Regions from separate parts of the Leisingera sp. ABM4_101 genome, predicted to be linked through region 1. Evidence: riboswitches for the same ligand, from Rfam matches in the RefSeq annotation. Region 1 holds a riboswitch; each other region holds the start of a gene.
The links. Region 1 has a riboswitch for thiamine pyrophosphate ahead of thiC (phosphomethylpyrimidine synthase ThiC). Riboswitches for the same ligand answer to the same signal wherever they lie in the genome.
Positions count from the first base shown of each region.

Region 2: linked by a shared signal. The riboswitch ahead of thiD (bifunctional hydroxymethylpyrimidine kinase/phosphomethylpyrimidine kinase) and the one ahead of thiC (phosphomethylpyrimidine synthase ThiC) in region 1 are both predicted to bind thiamine pyrophosphate.
Region 3: linked by a shared signal. The riboswitch ahead of thiB (thiamine ABC transporter substrate binding subunit) and the one ahead of thiC (phosphomethylpyrimidine synthase ThiC) in region 1 are both predicted to bind thiamine pyrophosphate.

Region 1 covers NZ_JBSWTV010000002.1:3,648,482-3,656,047, reverse strand. Annotated here, with positions in the region: gene ACXAEK_RS19045 (amidase) at 1-63, opposite strand, end outside; gene ACXAEK_RS19040 (ThiF family adenylyltransferase) at 190-1,152, opposite strand; gene ACXAEK_RS19035 (thiamine phosphate synthase) at 1,149-1,754, opposite strand; gene ACXAEK_RS19030 (thiazole synthase) at 1,754-2,521, opposite strand; gene thiS (sulfur carrier protein ThiS) at 2,523-2,720, opposite strand; gene ACXAEK_RS19020 (FAD-dependent oxidoreductase) at 2,689-3,657, opposite strand; gene thiC (phosphomethylpyrimidine synthase ThiC) at 3,654-5,468, opposite strand; TPP riboswitch at 5,606-5,734, opposite strand; gene bioB (biotin synthase BioB) at 5,949-6,926, shown strand; gene ACXAEK_RS19005 (8-amino-7-oxononanoate synthase) at 6,926-7,566, shown strand, end outside.
Region 2 covers NZ_JBSWTV010000003.1:54,054-61,619, forward strand. Annotated here, with positions in the region: gene ACXAEK_RS22165 (AMP-binding protein) at 1-922, opposite strand, end outside; TPP riboswitch at 1,157-1,261, shown strand; gene thiD (bifunctional hydroxymethylpyrimidine kinase/phosphomethylpyrimidine kinase) at 1,308-2,120, shown strand; gene ACXAEK_RS22175 (ABC transporter substrate-binding protein) at 2,182-3,117, shown strand; gene tenA (thiaminase II) at 3,114-3,797, shown strand; gene ACXAEK_RS22185 (ABC transporter ATP-binding protein) at 3,794-4,519, shown strand; gene ACXAEK_RS22190 (TenA family protein) at 4,519-5,175, shown strand; gene ACXAEK_RS22195 (ABC transporter permease) at 5,172-5,915, shown strand; gene ACXAEK_RS22200 (bifunctional aconitate hydratase 2/2-methylisocitrate dehydratase) at 6,162-7,566, shown strand, end outside.
Region 3 covers NZ_JBSWTV010000002.1:615,205-622,770, forward strand. Annotated here, with positions in the region: gene ACXAEK_RS03960 (thiamine ABC transporter ATP-binding protein) at 1-143, opposite strand, end outside; gene ACXAEK_RS03965 (thiamine/thiamine pyrophosphate ABC transporter permease ThiP) at 130-1,686, opposite strand; gene thiB (thiamine ABC transporter substrate binding subunit) at 1,662-2,639, opposite strand; TPP riboswitch at 2,672-2,763, opposite strand; gene aroC (chorismate synthase) at 2,996-4,096, shown strand; gene ACXAEK_RS03980 (AAA family ATPase) at 4,183-5,337, shown strand; gene ACXAEK_RS03985 (MerR family transcriptional regulator) at 5,341-5,757, opposite strand; gene ACXAEK_RS03990 (cation efflux transmembrane domain-containing protein) at 5,831-6,463, shown strand; gene ACXAEK_RS03995 (malonate--CoA ligase) at 6,558-7,566, opposite strand, start outside.

The DNA.
Region 1 (7,566 bases):
CAGACTGCGGGAGCGGATCTGCCGGGCCAATTCCACAGCACTCAGAGATAGAATATCGGTCATGCGAAGTGGCTCCCGGAAGCAATTGGCACAGGTTCTGGGCACCAAGTTAGAAAGCCTTCCGGGCAGTCTCCTTCCTGAAACCGGCCTCAAAACCGCCTGTCAGCGACTTGCGCCATGGTGCCGGTTTCAGTTTCCTGCGGCCATCAGCGCCAGATTGCGGTACCCCGCCAGATGCAGGTCCGATGCTGCGCCCCAGGCGCGCAACCCGGTTCGGCAGCACAGCACGATACGCCCTGTGCGCGGCAGGCCGGCGGCCAGCAATTGCGCGCGCGCAATCCTGCGGGCCTGCGGCAGCGGCAGCTGCGGCGCCTCAGCCGCATCACGCAGCTCGATCACGGTGTCCGCGGGTGTGACCTGCCGGGGCGCGATGAAGGGCAAAGCCTGTTCCGGTTCTTCCGCGCCGTCAAAGCGGAAGCTGCTGAGCTGCAGGTCTTCCAGCCGGAAGATGAACAGCTGTCCCTTGGGGGATGGCTGATGGTCCAGCAGCGCCTTCAGGGCCAGCTGCGCCTGCAGTGCGCCGATCATGCCCACGGCCGGTCCCATGACGCCAGCGGTTGCACAGGTCGCCGCCCGTGCCGGCAGATCCGGGAAAACGGCCCGCAGCGAGGGCGCGCCGCCGCAGAAGCCTCCGGCATAACCTGACTGGCCCAGGGCAGAGGCAGAGATCAGCGTCTTGCCTTGCCGCAGGCATTCGTCCGACAGGATATAGGAAACGGCAAAGCTGTCTGCCGCATCCACAACCAGATCCGCTCCGGCCACCAGCCTTGGCGCGTTGGCGGCATCCAGCGGCTGGACCAGGGCGGTTGCATCCAGGTTCGGATTGGCAGCCAGCAGGCGCCGCCGGGCCGCTTCGGCCTTGGGCCGCCCCAGATCCTCCATGGCATAAAGCACCTGCCGGTGCAGGTTGCTCTCCTCCACCAGGTCGCCATCCATCACCGTGATCCGCCCGACACCCGCGCCGCCCAGGTATTGCAGCACCGGGCAGCCAAGCCCCCCGGCGCCAATCACCAGCACATGGGAGCGGGCCAGCACGTCCTGGCCCTGCGCGCCGACCTCCGGCAGGATCATCTGGCGGGCATAGCGGCTCATGCGTCTTCCCGGGCCCGGCAGGCCTCAGCCCATTCCCGGGTGCGGGCCTCGGGGTCGTCTGCCAGCTGGATGTCTGTCACCACCGCAGCGCTGTCTGCGCCCGCGGCGAAGACCCCCGGCAGCCGCTCCGGGGTCAGCCCGCCAATGGCAACCAGCGGGGTCTTTCCCGCCATCCGCTTCCAGCGCGCGACCCGCTCCAGCCCCTGCGGGCCCCATTTCATCTTTTTCAGAAGCGTCGGATAGACCGGTCCCAAGGCGACATAGGCCGGGTCAAACGACAATGCCCGCTCCAGCTCGCTCTCGTCATGGGTCGACAGGCCGAACCGCACGCCCCTGCGGCGCAGGGCGGCGAAATCGGCGGTATCCATATCCTCCTGCCCCAGATGCACGAAGCTGCAGTTCAGATCCAGCGCCGCCTGCCAGTAGTCATTCACCACCAGCTGCGCCCCATGCACCGCGCAGAAATCCCGCGCCCGGGCGATCTGGCGGCGGACCTCACCTTCCGGCGCGTCCTTGATACGCAGCTGCACCAGCCTGGCCCCCTGCGGCACCAGCAGCTCCAGCCGGGCCACATGGCCCACGATCAGGTAAAAACGCTCCATCATGCAAACTCCGCCAGGCCCAGAACCGGGGTCGATGGCACCGCCATGTCGCGGCGCTCCATCGGATCGGCCTCATAGCCAAGCCGCCCGGCCTCAACCGCCAGCGCCATTGCGCGGGCCATGCCCGCAGGGGCGCCTGCTTTGGCCACCGCGGTGTTCAGCAGCACCGCATCCATGCCCAGCTCCATCGCCTGGGCCGCGTCCGAAGGGCGCCCAATGCCGGCGTCCACAATCAGCGGCACCTCCGGAAAATGCGCCCGCATCGCCCGCAGCGCATCCGGGTTGCGCATCCCCTGGCCGGAGCCGATCGGCGCGCCCCAGGGCATCAGCACCTCGCAGCCCGCGTCCAAGAGCTTTTCGCCCACCACCAGATCATCGGTGGTATAGGGGAACACCTGGAACCCTTCGCTGCTCAGCACCTGCGCGGCCTCCACCAGCCCGAACACATCCGGCTGCAGCGTGTCGGAATGGCCGATCACCTCCAGCTTGATCCAAGGGGTGCCGAACAGCTCCCGCGCCATATGGGCAGTGGTCACCGCCTCCTGCACCGAATGGCAGCCCGCCGTGTTGGGCAGAATGCGGCAGCCGGCGCCGCGCAGGCTCTGCCAAAAGCCGGCGCCGGAGCCATCTGCGGTTTCCCGGCGCAGGGACACGGTGATGATCTCTGTGCCGCTGGCTTCAATGGCTTCTGCCAGAATGGCAGGGGAGGGGTATTGCGCCGTGCCCAGCAGCAGCCGCGAAGTGATCTCTGTATCGTAGAACTGCATCTCAGCCTCCCTGCATCGGCGCAAGAACTTCCAGCCGGTCGCCCTCGGCCAGCTGCACATCGCCGCGCTTGCCGCGGGCGACAAAGGCGCCGTTCAGCGCCGTGGCGACAGCGGGGCTGGTAAACCCCAGCTCCTCCAGTGCGGCGGCCAGAGTGGGTCCCGTCACCTCATGCGGTTTGGCGTTTACGATGATCTTCATCCGTGGTCTCCGGTAATAATCGGTCTGCGGCCTGCTGCGCCATCGCGGGCGCCAGCAGGAAGCCATGGCGGTACAACCCGTTGAGGTAAAGCGTGCCGTCCTGATCAGTCAGCCGTGGCAGGTTGTCGGGGAAGGCCGGGCGCAGGCCCGCGCCGGTTTCCACCACGCCGGCCTCGGCAAAGCCCGGGTGCAGGGCAAAGGCCGCGCTCAAAAGCTCGCTCAGCGAGCGCAGGCTGATGGCGCGGTCAGAGCTGTTCTCGATCATGGTGCCGCCGATCATGAAATGCCCGTCGCCGCGCGGCACGAGGTACAGCGGCATCCGCGGGTGCAGCAGGCGCAGAGTGCGGCGGATCTCCACCTCCGGGCAATGCAGGATAGCCATCTCGCCGCGCACCGGGCGCAATCCGGGCAGCGGCGCCGCCATCCCGGTGCAATCCAGCGTGACCCGGCCCGGGGCGGGGGCGCCATAGCGGATCCCGACCCCCAGTTCCTGCACCTTGGCGCTCAGGTCCCGCAGCGCCCGCCGCGGGTCCAGATGCGCTTCCTGCTCAAAGAACAGCCCTTGCGCAAACCGTCCCGCCAGCGCCGGTTCCAGCTCTCCAATCTCCACCCCGTCCACACCCCGGTGACCGGTGGTGCGGCGGGCAAAGCGGGTAAGCTCCGCCCGGTCGCGGGCAGGCGCCACCACCAGCGTGCCGCGCCTGTGGACGGTCGTGACCTTGGCCCACCAATCGAAGGCGCGGCTGCCGAGGGTGATCACCTCCTCCTCGGCGCTTTCGCGTTCGCACCAGGGCGCCAGCATGCCGCCCGCAAAGCGCGCGACGCTGCTGTCTCCGGGGGTTTCGCCCCTCTCATAGACGGTGACTGCCGCCCCGCGCTGCGCCAGTTCATAGGCGCAGGCGAGACCGGCAAGGCCCGCGCCTGCGATGGTGATCATTCCGCCGGTTCCGCAGCTTCGGCAGCAGGCACATACAGCTCGCCGCCCTCGCGGAACTTGGCGGCCATCGCCTCCATGCCCTCTTTCTGCGCTTCCGAGCGGATGTCGTGGCTGATCCGCATCGAGCAGAATTTCGGCCCGCACATGGAGCAGAAATGGGCGACCTTATGCGCCTGTTTCGGCAGGGTCTGGTCGTGGAATTCGCGCGCGGTGTCCGGGTCCAGCGACAGGTTGAACTGGTCCTCCCAGCGGAACTCGAAGCGCGCCCGGCTCAGCGCATCGTCGCGGCGCTGGGCGCCCGGCAGACCCTTGGCGAGGTCGGCAGCATGGGCGGCGATCTTGTAGGTGATCACACCGGTCTTCACGTCGTCCCGGTCGGGCAGGCCCAGGTGCTCCTTCGGCGTCACGTAACACAACATCGCGCAGCCGAACCAGCCGATCATCGCCGCACCGATACCGCTGGTGATGTGGTCATAGCCCGGCGCGATGTCAGTGGTCAGCGGCCCCAGCGTGTAGAACGGCGCCTCGTGGCAGCACTCCAGCTGCTTGTCCATGTTCTCCTTGATCTTGTGCATGGCGACATGGCCCGGCCCTTCGATCATCACCTGGCAGTCCTTGGCCCAGGCAGTCTTGGTCAGTTCACCGAGGGTTTCCAGCTCGGCAAACTGCGCCTCGTCATTGGCGTCCGCGATGGAGCCGGGGCGCAGCCCGTCGCCAAGCGAGAAGGAGACGTCATACTGGCGGCAGATGTCGCAGATTTCCTCGAAATGCTCGTAGAGGAAGCTCTCCTTGTGGTGATGCAGGCACCACTTGGCCATGATTGAGCCGCCGCGCGAGACAATCCCCGTCACCCGGTTCACCGTCATCGGCACCATGTGCAGCCGTACACCCGCATGGATGGTGAAATAATCGACGCCCTGTTCCGCCTGCTCAATCAGCGTGTCGCGGAACACTTCCCAGGTCAGGTCCTCGGCGATGCCGTTCACCTTCTCCAGCGCCTGGTAGATTGGCACGGTGCCGATCGGCACCGGCGAATTGCGCACGATCCATTCCCGGGTGTTGTGAATGTTGCGGCCCGTGGACAGATCCATCACCGTGTCGGCGCCCCAGCGGATCGCCCAGACCAGTTTGTCCACCTCTTCCTCCATCGAGGAGGTGACGGCAGAGGTGCCCATATTGGCGTTGATCTTCACCTTGAAATTGCGGCCGATGATCATCGGCTCGATTTCCGGGTGGTTGATGTTGGCGGGAATGATGGCGCGGCCCGCGGCAATTTCCTGGCGCACGAATTCCGGCGTCACGTAGTCCGGGATGTTGGCGCCAAAGTCATTGCCGTCGCGGTTTGCATGGCAGGGCGACAGCTCGCGCAGCTGGTTTTCGCGGATCGCGACGTATTCCATCTCCGGCGTGATGATGCCTGCCCGTGCATAGGCCAGCTGGGTCGGCGCCTTGCCGTCCTTGCCGCGCAACGGCGCAGGTTTCACCGGGAACTCCGGCACCAGCCGGTCGCCCTCGACAAAGCCGTTGTCCTCGGGCTTCACATCGCGGCCCTGGTAGCTCTCAACGTCGCCGCGGGCGAGGGTCCACTGGCGGCGCAGCTGTGGCAGACCCTCACGGATGTCAGTCAGCACATCGGGGTCGGTATAGGGGCCGGAGCTGTCATAGACCGGCAGCGGCGCCTCGCCCGCGGTGGGGTGGGTGGCGATCTCGCGCATCGGCACGCGGATGTCCTCATGGACCTCGCCGCTGACGTAGATCTTGCGCGATGCGGGCAATGCGCCGGTGGTGATCTTGGGGTTGGGGACGTTCATCTGGTGTTCCTACGGGCCTTCGGTTCAAAAACACCAATTGAGCCGGGACGGAGGAAAACGGGCAGGGGGGTGTACAGCCGGTGTACGGCCGGTGCACGCATGCTGCCTGTCCGAAACACGGGTTGGGGCCGGGGCGCCGCGCCATGCTTCTTGCTTCCTACGCCAGTATCAACTGGGTCAGGTTCAAAGGGTCGCGCCGCCGGTCCGGGATGCCCCGCACCATGACGCCTCTCAGTCCCTTGGGCGGGACTCCCCTGCGAGGCTTTAGGGGTAGGGGAGGCGCGGGCCTTCCGTCAACTGAAAATTTTGTAGATTATTTTTCTTATTTAATATCAGTGATCTACGGGCGATATTGGTGCCGAATTGAGGCAAATCGCTGCAGCGCGGCTTTGGCGCTTGATCGGCGGCATTGAAATTATCTATAAAACGCCGCAACGCCATCCGCGCATGGCCGTCAGGTATACGAGAACAGGAGACAGCATGCTGGACGCTGCACCCATCCGCACCGACTGGACCCGCGAGGAAGCGGAAGCGATTTACAACAAGCCTTTCATGGACTTGCTGTTCCAGGCGCACAGCGTGCACCGGCAGTATTTCGACCCCAACCAGGTGCAGAAATCCAAGCTCCTCAGCATCAAAACCGGCGGCTGCGCCGAGGATTGCGCCTATTGCTCCCAGTCGGCGAGGAACGGCGCCCAGCTGCAGGCGTCCAAGCTGATCGAAGTGCAGCGGGTGATCGCCGAGGCCAAGAAAGCCAAGGAAGGCGGCGCGACCCGCTACTGCATGGGCGCCGCCTGGCGCTCGCCCAAGGACCGCGACATGGCCGCGCTGGAGGCGATGGTGCAGGGGGTAAAGGATCTTGGCATGGAAACCTGCATGACCCTTGGCATGTTGGACGAAGAGCAGGTGTTCCGCCTGCGGGATGCCGGTCTCGATTACTACAACCACAACATCGACACCTCCGAGCGCTACTACTCTGAGATCATCACCACCCGCACCTTTGCCGACCGTATCGACACCCTGAACCGGGTGCGCGAGGCAGGCATCAAGGTGTGCTCGGGCGGCATCGTCGGCATGGGCGAGCAGCAGCTGGACCGCATCGACATGATGCTGGCACTGGCAACGCTGGAGGAGCATCCGGATTCGGTGCCGGTGAACATGCTGATCCCGATTGCCGACACGCCGCTGGCCGATGTCGAAAAACTGGATCCGATCGAATTCGTCCGCTCCGTGGCGCTGGCCCGCATCCTGATGCCGAAATCGCATGTGCGCCTGTCCGCAGGCCGCACCGACATGTCGGACGAGATGCAAGCAATGTGCTTCTTTGCCGGTGCCAACTCGATCTTTGTGGGCGACACGCTGCTGACCGCGGACAACCCGGAAGAGGACAAGGACCAGCAGCTCTTCGACCGTCTGGGCATCACCGCGATGGCGGCAGGCTGCGACGGCAGCCGCTGATGGCAAGCGCCTTTCCGAGGCATGAGAAATCGCTGGAAGCGCTGCGCTCGCGCGGGCGCTACCGGCAGCTGATGCCGCGGGACGGTTATGACTTTGCCTCCAATGACTATCTCGGGCTGGCAGGCAGCGATGTGCTGCGTGCCGCCGCTGCCGATGCGCTGGCCCGCGGGGTGCCGGTTGGGGCAGGCGGCTCGCGCCTCTTGCGCGGCAATGACGCGGAACACCAGCTGCTGGAGACGGAGGCTGCGGAGTTCTTCGGCACTGAGGCGGCACTGTTCATGGGCGGCGGCTTCAACGCTAATCAGGCGATCTTCTCCACCCTGCCGCAGCAGGGCGACCTGGTGCTGTATGACGCGCTGATCCATGCCAGCACCCATGACGGGATGCGGCTGGGCCGGGCTGAGACGCGCAGTTTTGCCCATGGCGATGCGGAAGACGCTGCGCGGGTGCTGAAGGACTGGCGCTCGTCAGGCGGCGCAGGCCAGGTCTGGATCGCGGTTGAGGCGGTCTATTCGATGGATGGAGACCTCGCCCCGCTGGAGACGCTTATTGCGCTGGCGGATGTCACCGGTGCTGTTCTGGTGGTGGACGAGGCCCATTCGACGGGTGTGTTCGGCGATCTGGGTCGCGGACTGGCGCA
Region 2 (7,566 bases), on a different contig from region 1:
CCACCGCCACGATCCGGTGCCCGCGCAGCGGATCTTCCAGCGCCAGCACCGCCGCAGCAGCAACACCGGGTTCCGCCAGCAGAACTGCCTCGACCGCCTCAGGAAAAACGTTCTGGTCCGCGACCGTCACCATACGGCTGCGCCGCCCCCGCAGGTACAAGTATCCGCCAGCATCCAGCACCCCGATTTCCCCGATTGACAGGAACCCATCGTCCCAGGCCGTCAGATCGCTGCTGCCTCCTTCATAGCCTTCAAACAGATACGGGCTTCTCACCCAGATCTCCCCGGCCTCCCCCGGCGCGCCGCCACCGCCAATCCGCACTTCAACCCCGGGATAGGCCTTGCCCACCGATCCTGGCGGCGTGCTGCCATCTGATACAGAGATGAAACTGGTCTCGGACGCGCCAAAGAACTCCAGCACCTGCGCCCCCGGAAACCGGTCCGCCAGGGCATTGCGCAGGGCCTCATCGAGCTTGCCACCGCCGCACATCACATGCCTGACGCCTTCGAAAACGCCCTTGGCTGCGCCGGTCAGCAGGCGCAGCTGGCTGGGCGTCGCATATAGCACTGTCACCCCGAATTGCCGGACCGCGGCGGCCTGCTGCACTAGGCTTTGCCTGGACAAAACCGCCAGCCCGCAACCCTGATGCAACGCTTCCACTGCCGCATACAGGCTGAGCGAATGCCCCAGATGCCCAAGCACGGCATAGACATCCTGCGGCCCTGCCGCCAGCAGCCGCGCATTGACAGCAAAGCTGGCGCGCCAGCTGGCCGGGCGGCGGCGGATCAGCTTTGGCGCTCCAGTCGAGCCGGAGCTTTCGCAATAGACCCGCTGCTTTTCGCCCGGCCCGTCCTGCAGCGGCCTGGAAGCCTGCGGCCCTGCCCGGAACGGTATTTTGCGGCCGATGCACCTCAACAGCACTTCAACACCCGCAGCCTCTGGCGTCAGGACGCGTGCAGATGGCGCAACTTGAAAACAATCCTCATCTCCTGCCACGGCAGCGCGCTTCCTTTCTGGCCTTCTCCTGCCCGGCGGCCTGCAGCCGGGACGGTGCCATCCAACTGAATTTTTCACCCAATGACCAGCGGTGCGGCTGGAAAAAACGGCGCCATCCCTGCGCGGCGTTGACGGAAAGCAGCGGCGTTGCTATCCAGCCTGCAACCGTTGGGGTGCCCCGTTTGGGGCTGAGAGGCGCTGATGCGCTAACCCATCGAACCTGATCCGGGCAATACCGGCGTAGGGAACGGTCTCAAACCTGAAGACGTATTCCGTATGCGGTGCCCTTAATTTTTTGGGGGGGGTGCCAATGGCCCATATTGCGTTGACTATTGCAGGATCCGACAGCGGCGGCGGCGCCGGGGTCCAGGCGGATCTCAAGACCGTGTCGGCGCTGGGAGTGTATGGCGCCAGCGTCATCACCGCAGTCACTGCCCAGAACACCCGTCAGGTCACGGCGGTGCATGAGATCCCGCTGGATGTGGTCGCCGCCCAGATCGATGCGGTACTCAGCGATTTGGATGTACGCGCCATTAAGATCGGCATGCTGGCCACGCCGCAGATCATCGAAACCGTCGCCAAAGCCATCGCGGACTATCCTGGCCCGGTTGTCCTGGACCCGGTGATGGTGGCAAAATCCGGCGACGCCCTGCTGGCGCAGGGGGCCGTGGACACGCTGCGCCGGGAACTGCTGCCGCGCGCAACCTTGCTGACCCCCAACCTGCCGGAGGCCGCAACCCTTCTGAACGAGGCACCCGCAGACAATCCGGACAGGATGGCCGCGCAGGGGCTAGCTCTTTGCCGCACGGGCGCCAAGGCTGTCCTGATGAAAGGCGGCCACAGCACCGGCAGCACCTGCCATGATTTTCTGATCTCGGCTGACGGTGTCATCGCCGAATTCACCGCCCCGCGCCTGCTGACGGCCAACACCCACGGCACCGGCTGCACCCTGTCCTCTGCCATTGCCGCGGGCCTTGCCAAAGGCCTAACGCTGGCCCAGGCCGCCACCGAAGCCCACGCCTACCTTCAAGGTGCAATTGCTGCCGCTGACGGGCTTGGGGTGGGCCAAGGCCACGGCCCTGTCCACCACTTCCACCGCCAATGGCCTGCCGCTTGCCGCTGACAGATCCGGCCGGCCAAACACCCTTCGCCCCCCGCATGTGAACACAAAGGAAACGCCTTCCATGAAAAGACTTGCAACCGTACTTGCCCTTCTGGCCGCTACCCCCGCCGCAGCCCAGGACAAGATGACCCTGCTTTTGGACTGGTTCATCAACCCCGATCACGGGCCGGTCATCGTAGCGCAGGAACAGGGGTATTTTGCCGAACAGGGTTTGGAGGTGGAGATCGTGCCGCCTGCAGACCCCTCTGCCCCGCCGCGCCTGGTGGCCGCCGGCCAGGCCGATCTGGCGGTTTCCTATCAGCCGCAGCTGCATCTTCAGATCCACGAAGGCCTGCCGCTGAAACGGGTCGGAACCCTGGTTGCCACCCCGCTCAACTGCCTGCTTGTCCTGGAGGACGGCCCGATCAAATCCCCCGCCGACCTGAAGGGCAAGAAGATCGGCTTCTCTGTTGCCGGTGTCGAAGAGGCTGTCCTTGGAACGGTTCTGGGCAAGCACGGCGTTACCCTGGACGACGTCGAGATGATCAACGTGAACTTCTCCCTGTCGCCTTCGCTGATGAGCGGCCAAGTCGATGCGGTGATCGGGGCTTACCGTAACTTCGAGCTGAACCAGATGGACATCGAAGGCCGCCCCGGCACCTGCTTCTATATTGAGGAGGAAGGCGTGCCCTCCTATGACGAGCTGATCTATGTTGCCAATCCCGAAACCATGGACGCAGGCAAGGTTGAACGCTTCCTGGCGGCAACCGAAAAGGCCACCCAGTTCATCGTCAACAACCCGCAGAAAAGCTGGGAAATCTTCTCGGGCACGTCACCTGAACTGCAAGATGAACTGAACGCCCGCGCCTGGACCGACACCCTGCCCCGCTTTGCGCTGCGCCCGGCCGGGTTTGACGCCGGCCGCTATGAACGGTTCGAGGCGTTCCTTCAAGAAAAAGGCATGATCAGCAGCACCAATGCGGTGGAGGCCATCACCATCGACGTGACCGCGAAATGAGCGCGGCTCCGGATTATGGCCGCGCTTTCGGGCTGATGCGGGCGGCGGCTGGCGATCTGTGGCGCGACTACACCCGCCATGCCTTTGTCGAAGGCCTGCGCGACGGTTCGCTCCCGCGCGAAGCCTTCCTGCACTACCTGCGTCAGGACTACGTGTTCCTGGTCCACTTCTCCCGCGCCTGGGCGCTGGCGGTGGTCAAGGCCGAAACCCACGTGGAAATGCTGGCCGCCTCGGCCACAGTCAACGCGCTGATCAGCGTGGAGATGAAGCTGCATATCAGCATCTGTGCAGAGGCAGGCATCCCGCAGGAGGAACTGTTCACCACCCCCGAACGCCCCGGCAACCTGGCCTATACCCGCTATGTGCTGGAGGCGGGCTACTCCGGCGATTTCCTGACCCTGCTGGCTGCACTTGCCCCCTGCGTCATGGGGTACGGCGAAATCGGCGCACGGCTGTCGCAAGAGGCCGCCAGCGATAAATACAGCGCCTGGATCGGCACCTATGCCGGGGCAGAGTACCAGCAGGTTTGCCGCGATACCGGCATCCTGCTGGACAGCGCCCTGGAACGGCGGCTGGGGACAGCCTATGACCAGTTGCCGGTCTGGCAGTCCCTGTGCCGGGCATTCTCCACTGCCACAGAACTTGAGGCCGGGTTCTGGCAGATGGGCCTGGAACCATGACGCCGGCGCCCGGGATCACTGTTGCGGGCAGTGCCAGCATCGGCGGCGCACGGCTGTTTGCGCCGCTGAAACTGGATCTGCCCGCCGGACAGTGGACCTGCATTCTGGGCGGCTCGGGCACCGGAAAGACAACCCTGCTCCGGCTGATCGCCGGGCTGCGGACAGGGGCGGACTTTAACGGCACGATCTCTGCGTCGGACGGCTCCGATCCCGCCCCGCGCGTGGCCTACATGGCACAAAGCGACCTGCTGCTGCCCTGGGCCACCGTCACCCGGAATATCGCTCTCGGCGCCAGGCTGCGCGGCGGCAAGGGCGACCCTGCCCGTTTGCAGCATCTGCTGGAACGGGTGCAGCTGACAGACCATGCGCACAAGAAACCTGCCGCGTTGTCCGGCGGCCAGCGCCAGCGGGTGGCGCTTGCGCGCACCCTGATGGAAGACAAACCCGTCATCCTGCTGGACGAACCCTTTTCTGCACTGGATGCGCAAACCAGGGCTGACATGCAGGATCTTGCCGCCGAATTGCTGCAGGACCGTACTGTTCTGCTGGTCACCCACGACCCGGGCGAAGCCGCCCGCATGGGCCATTCAATCCAAATCCTGACAGTGCAGGGGCTAACTGATGTTCCTGCCCCGCAAATCCCCCTGCCCCGGCCCGCCGCCGCGCCGCAAGTGATGAAGGTGCAGGCGGGTCTCCTCACACTTCTCAGAAAGGGCCACTGATGAGTATCACCGAACAGCTCCGCGCTACCTGCCGTGACGATTGGCACGCAGCGACCCGCCATCCCTTCACTGATGCCTTGGCCGATGGCTCGCTGGACCGGGACAAGATGGCCGGCTACCTGCAGCAGGATTACCTTTTTGTCGAGGGCTTCGTGCGCCTTCTGGCCGCTGCCGTCGCCCATGGCCCCAGCTTGGCCGACGTGGTGCCCGGCGCCCGGTTCCTCGGCCTGATCTGCGGACCGGAAGACACCTATTTCCTGCGCAGCCTCAACGCCTTGGGCGTGCCTTCCAGCGGCCAGCAGCCGGCACCGGAAACCCGCGCCTTCCAGGCCCTGATGGACGAGGCCCGCCAGTCCGGCAGCTATACCAACATGCTGGCGGTCCTGGTGGTGGCTGAATGGATCTATCTGGACTGGGCCGCCCCAGTTGAGGACCAGGCCGCGGACCTGCCGTTCTGGCTGGGCGAATGGATCACCCTGCACGCAGGCGAGAGCTTCGCAGGCGTCGTGGCCTACCTCAGGGCACAGCTGGACGCAGCCTACCCCGCCTTGGAACCGGAAGCGCAGGCCGAGGCCACCCGCCTGTTCACCCGCGCGGTGGAACTTGAGCGTGCCTTCTTTGATGCGGCCTGGGCCGGGTTCCCGGTGGCACGATGACAGGCTGGAAGGCCGGCCTCGCCTCAGCCGCCGCTGCGCTCCTGCTGTGGCAGGCGGTGGTCAGCCTGACCGGGCTGCCCCGCTTTATCCTGCCAGGCCCGGCCCTGGTGGCAGAAACCTGGTGGATCCATCGCTGGATCATCGCGGAACACACGGCGGTAACCGCTGCCGAGGTGCTTTTGGGCCTGGTAATCGGTGCCGCCTTGGGCATTGCCACTGCCATCCAGCTGGCGGCATCTCCGGCGGTCCGCACCCTGGTGCAGCCGGTGCTGGTCTTCACCCAGGCGCTGCCAGTCTTTGCCCTGGCCCCTATCCTGACCCTGTGGCTGGGCTACGGTCTGTGGTCGAAAATCGCCATGGCAGTCCTGATCATCTATTTCCCGGTCACCTCTGCCTTTCTGGACGGGCTGATGCGAACCCCGCCAGGGTATCTGGACCTTGCCCGGGCCATGCAGGCCAAACCGTCGCGGATTCTATGGCAAATCAGGGTGCCTGCGGCCCTGCCCTCGCTGGCGTCCGGCCTGCGGCTGGCAGCGGTCTATGCGCCCATCGGCGCTGTGATCGGCGAATGGGTCGGCGCCTCGCGCGGGCTTGGATACCTGATGCTGCTGGCTAACGGCCGCGCGAAAACCGACCTGATGTTTGCCGCGATGCTGACACTGGGGGTGTTTTCAATACTCCTTCACCAGGCCGCCGGCCGCTTGCTGCGCCCCCTCAGCCACGATGGCGGCCACGGCTGAACATGCCCGCCCCAAGGTCTGCGCGGATTCGTCACGCTTGGATCACACGCCAATCCAGCGATAAAACTGCGAACCCCGAACGCGCAGCGGCACCGGCCGTTCAGATGGGGCATCGTGCCACTGCCAGGGATCTTGCAAAGCCCTCCCGGATGGTATACCGCCGCATACAAAATGAGACCCGGGCCCGTCGGCTGCTTCTGCAACCTGGGCCCCCCATCACCTGAACGCTTACTCGCCGGGATAGCCATGAGCCTTTACACTGACTACTTGAATGAAATCGAAACCCGCAAGGAACAGGGCCTGCACCCTAAGCCCATCGACGACGGCGCCCTGGTGGAAGAGCTCATTGCGCAAATCAAGGATGCCGGCAACGCGCACCGCGCCGACTCGCTAAACTTCCTTATCTACAACACCTTGCCCGGCACCACGAGCGCGGCCGGCGTTAAGGCGAAATTCCTGAAAGAGATCATCCTGGGCGACGCCGATGTCCCGGAGATCTCCACCTCTTTCGCATTTGAGCTGCTCTCTCACATGAAGGGCGGCCCTTCGGTCGAGGCTCTGCTGGATCTGGCCCTGGGCGATGATGCCGGCATTGCCCGGGACGCAGCAGAGGTCCTGAAAACCCAAGTGTTCCTGTATGAGGCGGACACCGGCCGGCTGAAAGCCGCATATGAGGCAGGCAGCAGCATCGCCAAGGATATTCTGGAAAGCTACGCCAAGGCTGAATTCTTCACCAAGCTGCCGGATATCGAAGAAGAAATTCAGGTAGTGACCTATGTGGCCGCCGAGGGCGATGTGTCCACCGACCTGCTGTCGCCCGGCGGACAGGCGCATTCGCGCTCCGACCGCGAGCTGCACGGTAAATGCCTAATGTCCGGAAAGGCGCAGCAGGAAATCGAAGCGCTGAAACTGCAGCACCCCGGCAAACGGGTGATGCTGGTGGCGGAAAAGGGCACCATGGGCGTGGGCTCCTCACGAATGTCCGGTATCAACAACGTGGCGCTGTGGACCGGCAAACAGGCCAGCCCCTATGTGCCCTTCGTCAACATCGCACCGGTTGTAGGCGGCACCAATGGCATCTCGCCGATCTTCCTGACCACCGTGGGCGTGACCGGCGGCATCGGCATCGACCTCAAGAATTGGGTCAAGAAAGTCGACGGCGAAGGCAATCCGATCCTGAACAACGACGACAGCCCCGTCCTAGAGCAGAAATACTCGGTTGAGACCGGCACCGTGCTGACCATCAACAGCAAGGACAAGAAGCTGTACAGCGAAGACGGCTCCAAGGAGCTGGCCGACCTCACCGCCTCCTTCACGCCGCAGAAGGTCGAGTTCATGAAGGCCGGCGGCTCTTATGCGATCGTCTTTGGCAAGAAGCTGCAAAGCTTTTCTGCCGAGGTGCTGGGCGTTGAACCAGCACCGGTTTTTGCCCCGGCCAAGGAAATCACCCACGAAGGCCAGGGCCTGACCGCGGTTGAGAAGATCTTTAACGCCAATGCCCGCGGTGCAACCCCGGGCGCGGTGCTGCACGCAGGCTCTGACGTGCGGGTCAAGGTCAACATTGTCGGCTCTCAGGACACCACCGGGCTGATGACCAGCCAGGAACTGGAAGCGATGGCCGCCACCGTCATCTCACCCTCGGTTGACGGCG
Region 3 (7,566 bases), 3.0 Mb from region 1:
AAACCGGCAATCGCCTCCACCAGCGTCGATTTCCCGGCGCCGGAGGGTCCGATCACAGCCACGCAAGCGCCGCGCGCGATCGCCAGATCCGCTTCCACCGCGTAATCGCCATTCATGATCCGGCAGGCCTCAAGCCTCAGCATGCCAGCGCCCTCCGCGGTCCAAAACCCAAAACGCCCCCATCGACAGCAGCAGCAGCAGCAATGCTGCACCTGCCGCCGCCTCCATCCGGTAGGCCCCCATCAGCCGGTAGATTTGCAAGGGCAGCGTTGCGAACTCCGGATCAGCAAACAGCGCCACCACACCCAGATCCCCCATCGACAGGGCGGCCGCCAGTCCTGCGGCAAACCCGGTCTGCGCCCGCATTCGCGGCAGGTAGACATGGCGGACAAACGCCCAGCCCTGCATGTCCAGCGACAGCGACAAGCGGCCATAGCGCCCCAGCACCTCCCGTGCACGCGGCACCAGAATGCGCATGGCAAAGGGCAGCGCCATCACCGCATTGACCAGCGCTGTCACCGGCAGCGCCAGCGCAAAAGGGTCCGCAACGGGGTAGACCAGGATGAACAGCCCGGTGCCGATCACCAGCGGCGAGGCCGCAAGCCCCAGGATACCCGACAGCTCGCTCATGCCGCTACGCCCGGCAGCAGCCGCAGCGGCCATCGGCAGGGCCAGCATCAGCAGAATCACGGTGCTGAGCGCGGCAACCAGAATGGAGTTGCCCGCCGCCTGCCAAACACCGCTGTTCAAATCTGTCAGCCCCTGCATCCCCGCCAGCACAATCGCCGCCAGCGGCAGCAGCAAAAACGCCGCGGACAGGATAATCCAGAACCCGTCCAAACCGCGCGCCAAGCCGCCCTGCCCGTCCCAGCGCCGCACCGCCCGGTCCAGGCCCGCACCAAAGCCCTCACCCGCCGACACCCGCAGCGCCACCATCGCGGCGGCACCGGTCAGCAGCAGCTGGATACCCGACAGCAGCGCCGCGCGGCCCAGGTCAAAGTCAAAACGAAAGGCCTGATATATGGCGAGTTCAATGGTCGTCGCCTTCGGCCCGCCGCCCAGGGTCAGCGCCACCGCAAAGCTCGACAGGCAAATGGCAAACACCACCGCCAGCGCCCCTGGCGCCACCCGCCGCAGCATCGGCCCTTCCAGCAGCCGCCACATCGCCAGCGGCCCGGCATCCAGCTGCGCCGCCAGCCGGAAGCGTTCGGCGGGGATCTCCTGCCAGCCCTGCAGGATCAGCCGCGTCGCCAGCGGCAGATTGAAGAACACATGCGCCAGCACCACCCCGTGCAGTCCGTAGATCTGAACAGGCTCTAACCCTAGGGAAATCAGCCCCTGGCTCAGCCAGCCCGCCCGGCCAAAGACCGCCAGCAGGCCTAGGATGGCCACAATAACAGGCAGAATGAAGGGCGCGCCCAACAACGCAATCAGCAGGCGCCGCCCCGGAAACCGCCGCCGCGCCAGCGCGCGGGCGACAGGAATGGCGAGGCCAACACTCAATAGCGCCGACAGGCTCGCCTGGGTCAGGGTGAACCGCAGCGCGGCCCAGTCGCTGGCGCCAAACCCTGTGCCGGCCTCAGCCCTGAGCGCAACAGCCCCCAACGTCCCCAATATCAGCGCAGCCACCAAAAAGGCAGCGCTGATACCGGGAAAGGCGCTTACTGGCTGAGCGCGTCCAGCCATTCGCCCAGCGCCGCATCGCGCACCTCTGCCGCTTCCGTCTCGCTCAGCAGCAGCGATTTTTCCGGCGCGATCAGGGTGCCGAATCCTTCCGGCAGGCCTGCCGCCGGGGTCACCGCCGGGTACATCCAGTTGGTGGTCGGGATGATCGACTGGAACGCGTCCGACACCATGAAGGCCAGGAACTGATCCGCCAGCTCCGGCTGATCGCTGTTCGCCAGCTTGCCGGCCACTTCCACCTGCATGTAATGCCCCTCGTCAAAGGCCGCTGCCGCCTTGGAGCCGTCTTCCTCGGCAATCAGGTGATAAGCGGGCGATGTGGTGTAGGAGAGCACCATGTCGGCCTCGCCTTCCAGGAACATGCCATAGGCCTCGGACCAGCCCTTGGTTACGGTCACGACGTTGTCAGAGAGGCCCTTCCAAATCTCCGGCGCCTCGTCGCCATAGGCGGCCTTGACCCACAGCAGCAGGCCCAGGCCGGGGGTCGAGGAGCGCGGATCCTGAATGACGATCTTGGTGTCGCTGGCGGCCAGCGCCTTGAAGTCCGCGGGCGCTGCGGCATCAGCGTTGTGCACAAAGGCGAAGTAGCCCCAGTCATAAGGCACAAAGGTCGCGTCGTTCCACTCCACCGGCAGCGCAAACTCGGCGCTGACCGAATGCTCTGCAAACAACCCGGTTTCTTTGGCCGCCGCGGTCAGGTTGGTATCCAGCCCCAGCACCACGTCCGCGTCCGACCGCGCGCCCTCCAGCTTGACCCGCGCCAAAAGCGCAGCACCGTCGCCCGCTCCAACCAGTTTCAGGTCGCAGCCGCACACTTCCTCAAACGCTTTCTCCACCGCAGGCCCCGGCCCCCAGTCGGAAACAAAGCTGTCATAGGTATAAACGACCAGTTCGGGCGTCTCGGCAAAGGCTGCCGAGGCGCCGAGCAGTCCCGCTGCAAATGCAAGATGTTTCATGCCATCCTCCTTTGCGGCTTTGGGCAAGGGTGGAGGCTGTCCAGTACCTTCCCTCCGCCGGTGTGATCCGGTTCAGGTTCAACGGGTGTCATCTCAGCGCCTGCGCGCACCCCGAGGTGGCGCGAACATTATGCCCCAGCCGCAGCAAAGACAAGCCAAAGCCCCGTCAGGACCTACGGTCCATGCAAACTGGACCGCTGCCCGCGCCGATCCCGTGTTCTTCTGGCAGAAAATATCCCGGGGGAGCCGCCCCAGGCGGCGGGGGCAGCGCCCCCTCTCGCCTTTGCCGCAGAGGAATCCGCTTGAGGCACAGGCCCCTGCCCGCTAAGCACGTCCCGCAAAGGAGACCGCGCCTCATGTCGATGAACAGCTTTGGACACCTCTTCCGCGTCACCACCTGGGGCGAAAGCCACGGGCCTGCGCTTGGCGCCACCGTCGACGGCTGCCCGCCGAACGTGCCGCTGGCGCCGGAAATGCTGCAGCAGTGGCTCGACAAGCGCCGTCCCGGCCAGAACAAGAACACCACCCAGCGCAATGAGCCGGACGCGGTCAAGATCCTGTCCGGCGTGTTCGACGGCATGACCACCGGCACGCCCGTACAGCTGATGATCGAGAACACCGACCAGCGGTCCAAGGATTACGGCGAGATTTCCCAGACCTTCCGCCCGGGCCACGCCGACATCACCTATTTCCAGAAATACGGCAACCGCGATTACCGCGGCGGCGGCCGCTCCTCCGCACGCGAGACCGCGGCGCGGGTGGCGGCCGGCGGTGTTGCACGTGAAGCAATCAAGGCGCTGGCGCCCGGGCTGGAGATCAAGGGCTACATGACCCGAATGGGCGAGCTGGAGATCGACCGCAGCCGGTTCGACTGGGACGCAATTGAGAAGAATGATTTCTGGATCCCCGACGCAGGCGCAGTGCAGGAATGGGAAGACTACCTGCAAGCCCTGCGCAAGGCGCATGACTCGGTCGGGGCAGTTGTTGAAGTTGTCGCGCGCAATGTCCCCGCAGGCATCGGCGCGCCGGTCTATGGCAAGCTGGACACCGACCTGGCCGCCGCGATGATGTCGATCAACGCTGTAAAAGGCGTGGAAATTGGCGAAGGCATGAATGCCGCGCGCCTCAAGGGCTCGGAAAACGCCGATGAGATCTTCATGGGCGAAAACGGACCCGAGTATTCCTCCAACCACGCCGGCGGCATCCTCGGCGGCATTTCCACCGGGCAGGATGTTGTGGTGCGCTTTGCGGTAAAGCCAACCTCCTCGATCCTCACTCCGCGCCAGTCGATCCGCAAGGACGGCTCCGCGACCGAGGTGATCACCAAGGGCCGCCACGACCCCTGCGTCGGCATCCGCGCGGTGCCAGTGGCAGAGGCGATGATGGCCTGCGTGATCCTGGACCACCTGCTGCTGCACCGCGGCCAGATCGGCGAAAACCAGGGCCATATCGGCTGAACAGTTGATGCCTGACGGGACCTGTTGCGAAGCGCTGCAAAACCAAGCAGGTTTTGCACAGCGCTTTTCACATCCGGTCCTTCGCCATGCTGATTACCCTGGCCATCTCCGGCTACCGCTCGATCCGCGATGCAACCCTGCCGCTGGAGCAGCTCACCGTGGTGAGCGGCGCCAACGGGGCAGGCAAATCCTCGCTCTACCGTTCGCTGCGGCTGCTGGCGGAGGTGGCCCAGGGCAGGGCCATCGCTTCACTGGCAGGTGAGGGCGGGCTGGAGTCGACACTGTGGGCCGGCCCGGAACACATCAGCGCCCGCATGAAGCGCGGCGAAGTTCCCGTTGAGGGCACTCGGCGCAAGGGAGCTGTGGCTCTAAAGCTGGGGTTTTCGGCAGAAGACTACGGATATGCGGTCGACCTTGGCCTGCCCGCGCCGGTGCCGCGGACGATGTTCGGCAACGATCCCGAAATCAAATCCGAAGCGCTTTGGGTCGGCGAAAGCCTGGGCCGCGCCAACAGCATTGCCGAGCGCCGCGGCGCGGTTGTGACGGGCCGGGACGGCAGCGGCCGGCGGGTGGAGCTGTCGCGCGACCTGCGTCCCTTTGACAGCATGATGACCCATGCCGCCGACCCGGTGCAGGCGCCGGAAATGCTGTCATTGCGCGAACGGATGCGTGGCTGGCGCTTCTATGACAGCCTGCGCACCGACCGGGACTCGCCAGCCCGGCGCCCCGCCGTCGGCACCCGCACCCCCGCATTATCGGGGGATGGATCGGATCTGGCCGCCGCCATTGCTACCCTGCGGGAAATCGGCGACGGGCCGGGTTTTGACGCAGCCATCGAAGATGCCTTCCCGGGCGCCAGCGTCGATGTCTCGCTGCAGGGCGGGCTGTTTGCGGTGGAGATGCAGCAGCACGGGCTCTTGCGGCCTTTGTCGGCGGCGGAGCTGTCGGACGGCACCCTGCGCTATGTGCTCTTGGCCACCGCGCTGCTGACCCCGCGCCCGCCTGAGCTGATGGTGCTGAACGAACCAGAAACCAGCCTCCACCCGGATCTGATTGCGCCGCTGGCACGGCTGGTCAAACGCGCCAGCCGCGACAGTCAGATCATCGTGGTCTCCCACAACAGCCATCTGGCCCGGGAACTGGAGGACGCGGGGGCGCTGTCCGTAGTCCTGCAGAAGGAATTTGGTGAAACCCGCATTGACGAGCTGGAGCCGCCGCGCTGGAGCTGGCCGAAACGCTGACGCTCAGCCGTGATCACCGGCGCATTGACTGTGGTCGCCCAGCGCCGTCAGCACCTTGCAGCAGCCGCCGCTGCCGCCGTTGCACAGATTGCTGATCCGCTCCAGCTCCAAGGCCAATTGCTCCAGCTTGCGGATGCGGTCCCGGACATTGGCCAGCTGGCTGCGGGCAATGCGGTCGGCTTCGGCGCAGTCATCGCCCAAATGCCCGTCCAGCCCCATCAGCGACTTGATATCCTCCAGCGGAAAGCCAAGGTCACGGGCGTGTTTGATGAACCCCAGCGCATCCATGCCGTCCTGCCCGTAACGCCGCTGGTTGCCGGCATTGCGGCCCGGCGGCGGCAGCAGGCCGATTTCCTCATAGTAGCGGATGGTGGGCACCTTGACGCCGGTGGCCTTGGACAATGCACCGATGGAAAACACGATAAGAACCTCTTGAAGCTCTAGTGACTAGAGCACCTACATTGATCTCGAATCAGGAATGAGGACAAGAGCAATGGCAGGCTGCTGCAATCACAACGCAAGGTTCGACGGGGTGTCGGACGACTACAAACGCAGGCTTTGGCTGGTGATCGCCATCAACGCCGGCATGTTTGCGGTGGAAATGGGGGCGGGCCAAATGTCCGGCAGCCAGGCGCTGAAGGCAGACGCGCTGGATTTTCTGGGCGATGCGCTGACCTATGGTATTTCACTGGCGGTGATCGGCGCCAGCTTACGCACCCGGGCGCTGGCCGCCTTGGGCAAGGGGATCAGCCTGTTGCTGATGGGCACCTGGGTGTTTGGCTCCACTATCTATCAGGTGTTTTACGTTGGCGTGCCGCAGGCGCAGATCATGGGAGTGATCGGCTTCATGGCGCTGGCGGCCAATCTGATCTCGGTCATGCTGCTGGCGCGTTACAAGGACGGCGACGCCAATGTGCGCTCGGTCTGGCTGTGCTCGCGCAATGACGCCATTGGCAATGTGGCGGTGATGATTGCGGCGCTTGGCGTCTGGGGCACCGCCACCGGCTGGCCGGACCTCATTGTGGCCGGCATCATGGGCGGGCTGTTCCTCAGCTCTGCGTTCCAGATCCTGGTGCAAGCGGTGCGGGAATGGCGCGAGGAAGAGGCGCATGCCCACGCTCACTAACCCGCCTGCGCCGCTATGCGGCGCGGGCAGCGCCCGTCCCGCCCCCCACGGGGCGGGCGCTACACGCCCTCCCCGCCGGGCCGGACGCTGCCCCTCAAGCAAACAGCCCTGCGTATTCCTCGCGCAGGGCTTTCTTCTGCACCTTGCCCATGGTGTTGCGCGGCAGGGCGTCCAGAAGGATGATCTCCTTGGGCTGCTTGAACTTGGCCAATTGCCCCGACAGCGCCGCCGTGATCGCCTCCGCACTAGTGCCGTCACCTTCCGGCACCACCACCGCAACCACCCCCTCGCCGAAATCCGCATGCGGCACGCCGATCACCGCGCTTTCCAGAACCCCTGGCAGATCGTCGATCAGGCTCTCCACTTCCTTAGGGTAGACATTGAAGCCGCCGGTGATGATCAGATCCTTCTCGCGCCCGACAATGGTGACATAGCCATCCGCGTCGATCTTGGCCATGTCGCCGGTGATGAACCAGCCGTCCGGCTTCAGTTCCTCCGCCGTCTTCTCCGGCATCTGCCAGTAGCCCTGGAAAACATTGGCCCCGCGCACCTCCAGCACGCCGATCTCTCCAGCAGACACCTCTGCACCGTCCTGCATCACCCGCGCCTCGACCCCCGGCAGCGGGAAGCCGACGGTACCGGCCCGGCGCTCGCCATCGTAAGGGTTCGAGGTGCTCATATTGGTTTCGGTCATCCCGTAGCGCTCCAGGATGCGGTGGCCCGTGCGCGCTTCCCATTGCTCATGCGTATCCACCAGCAAGGGCGCCGAACCAGAGATAAACAGGCGCATATTCGCCGCACGCTCCCGGGTCAGGCGCGCGTCCGCCAGCAGCCGGGTATAAAACGTCGGCACCCCCATCAGCGCGGTGGCGTTGGGCATCGCGTTCAGAATAGCATCCCCATCAAACCCCGGCAGGAACACCACCCGGGCGCCTGCAAACAGCGCCACATTGGTCGCCACAAACAGCCCGTGGGTGTGGAAGATCGGCAGCGCGTGGATCAGCACGTCCTCCGCCGTGAACCGCCAGTACTCCCGCAGCATCAGCGAATTGGAGGCGAGGTTATCGTGGCTCAGCATCGCCCCCTTTGACCGCCCGGTGGTG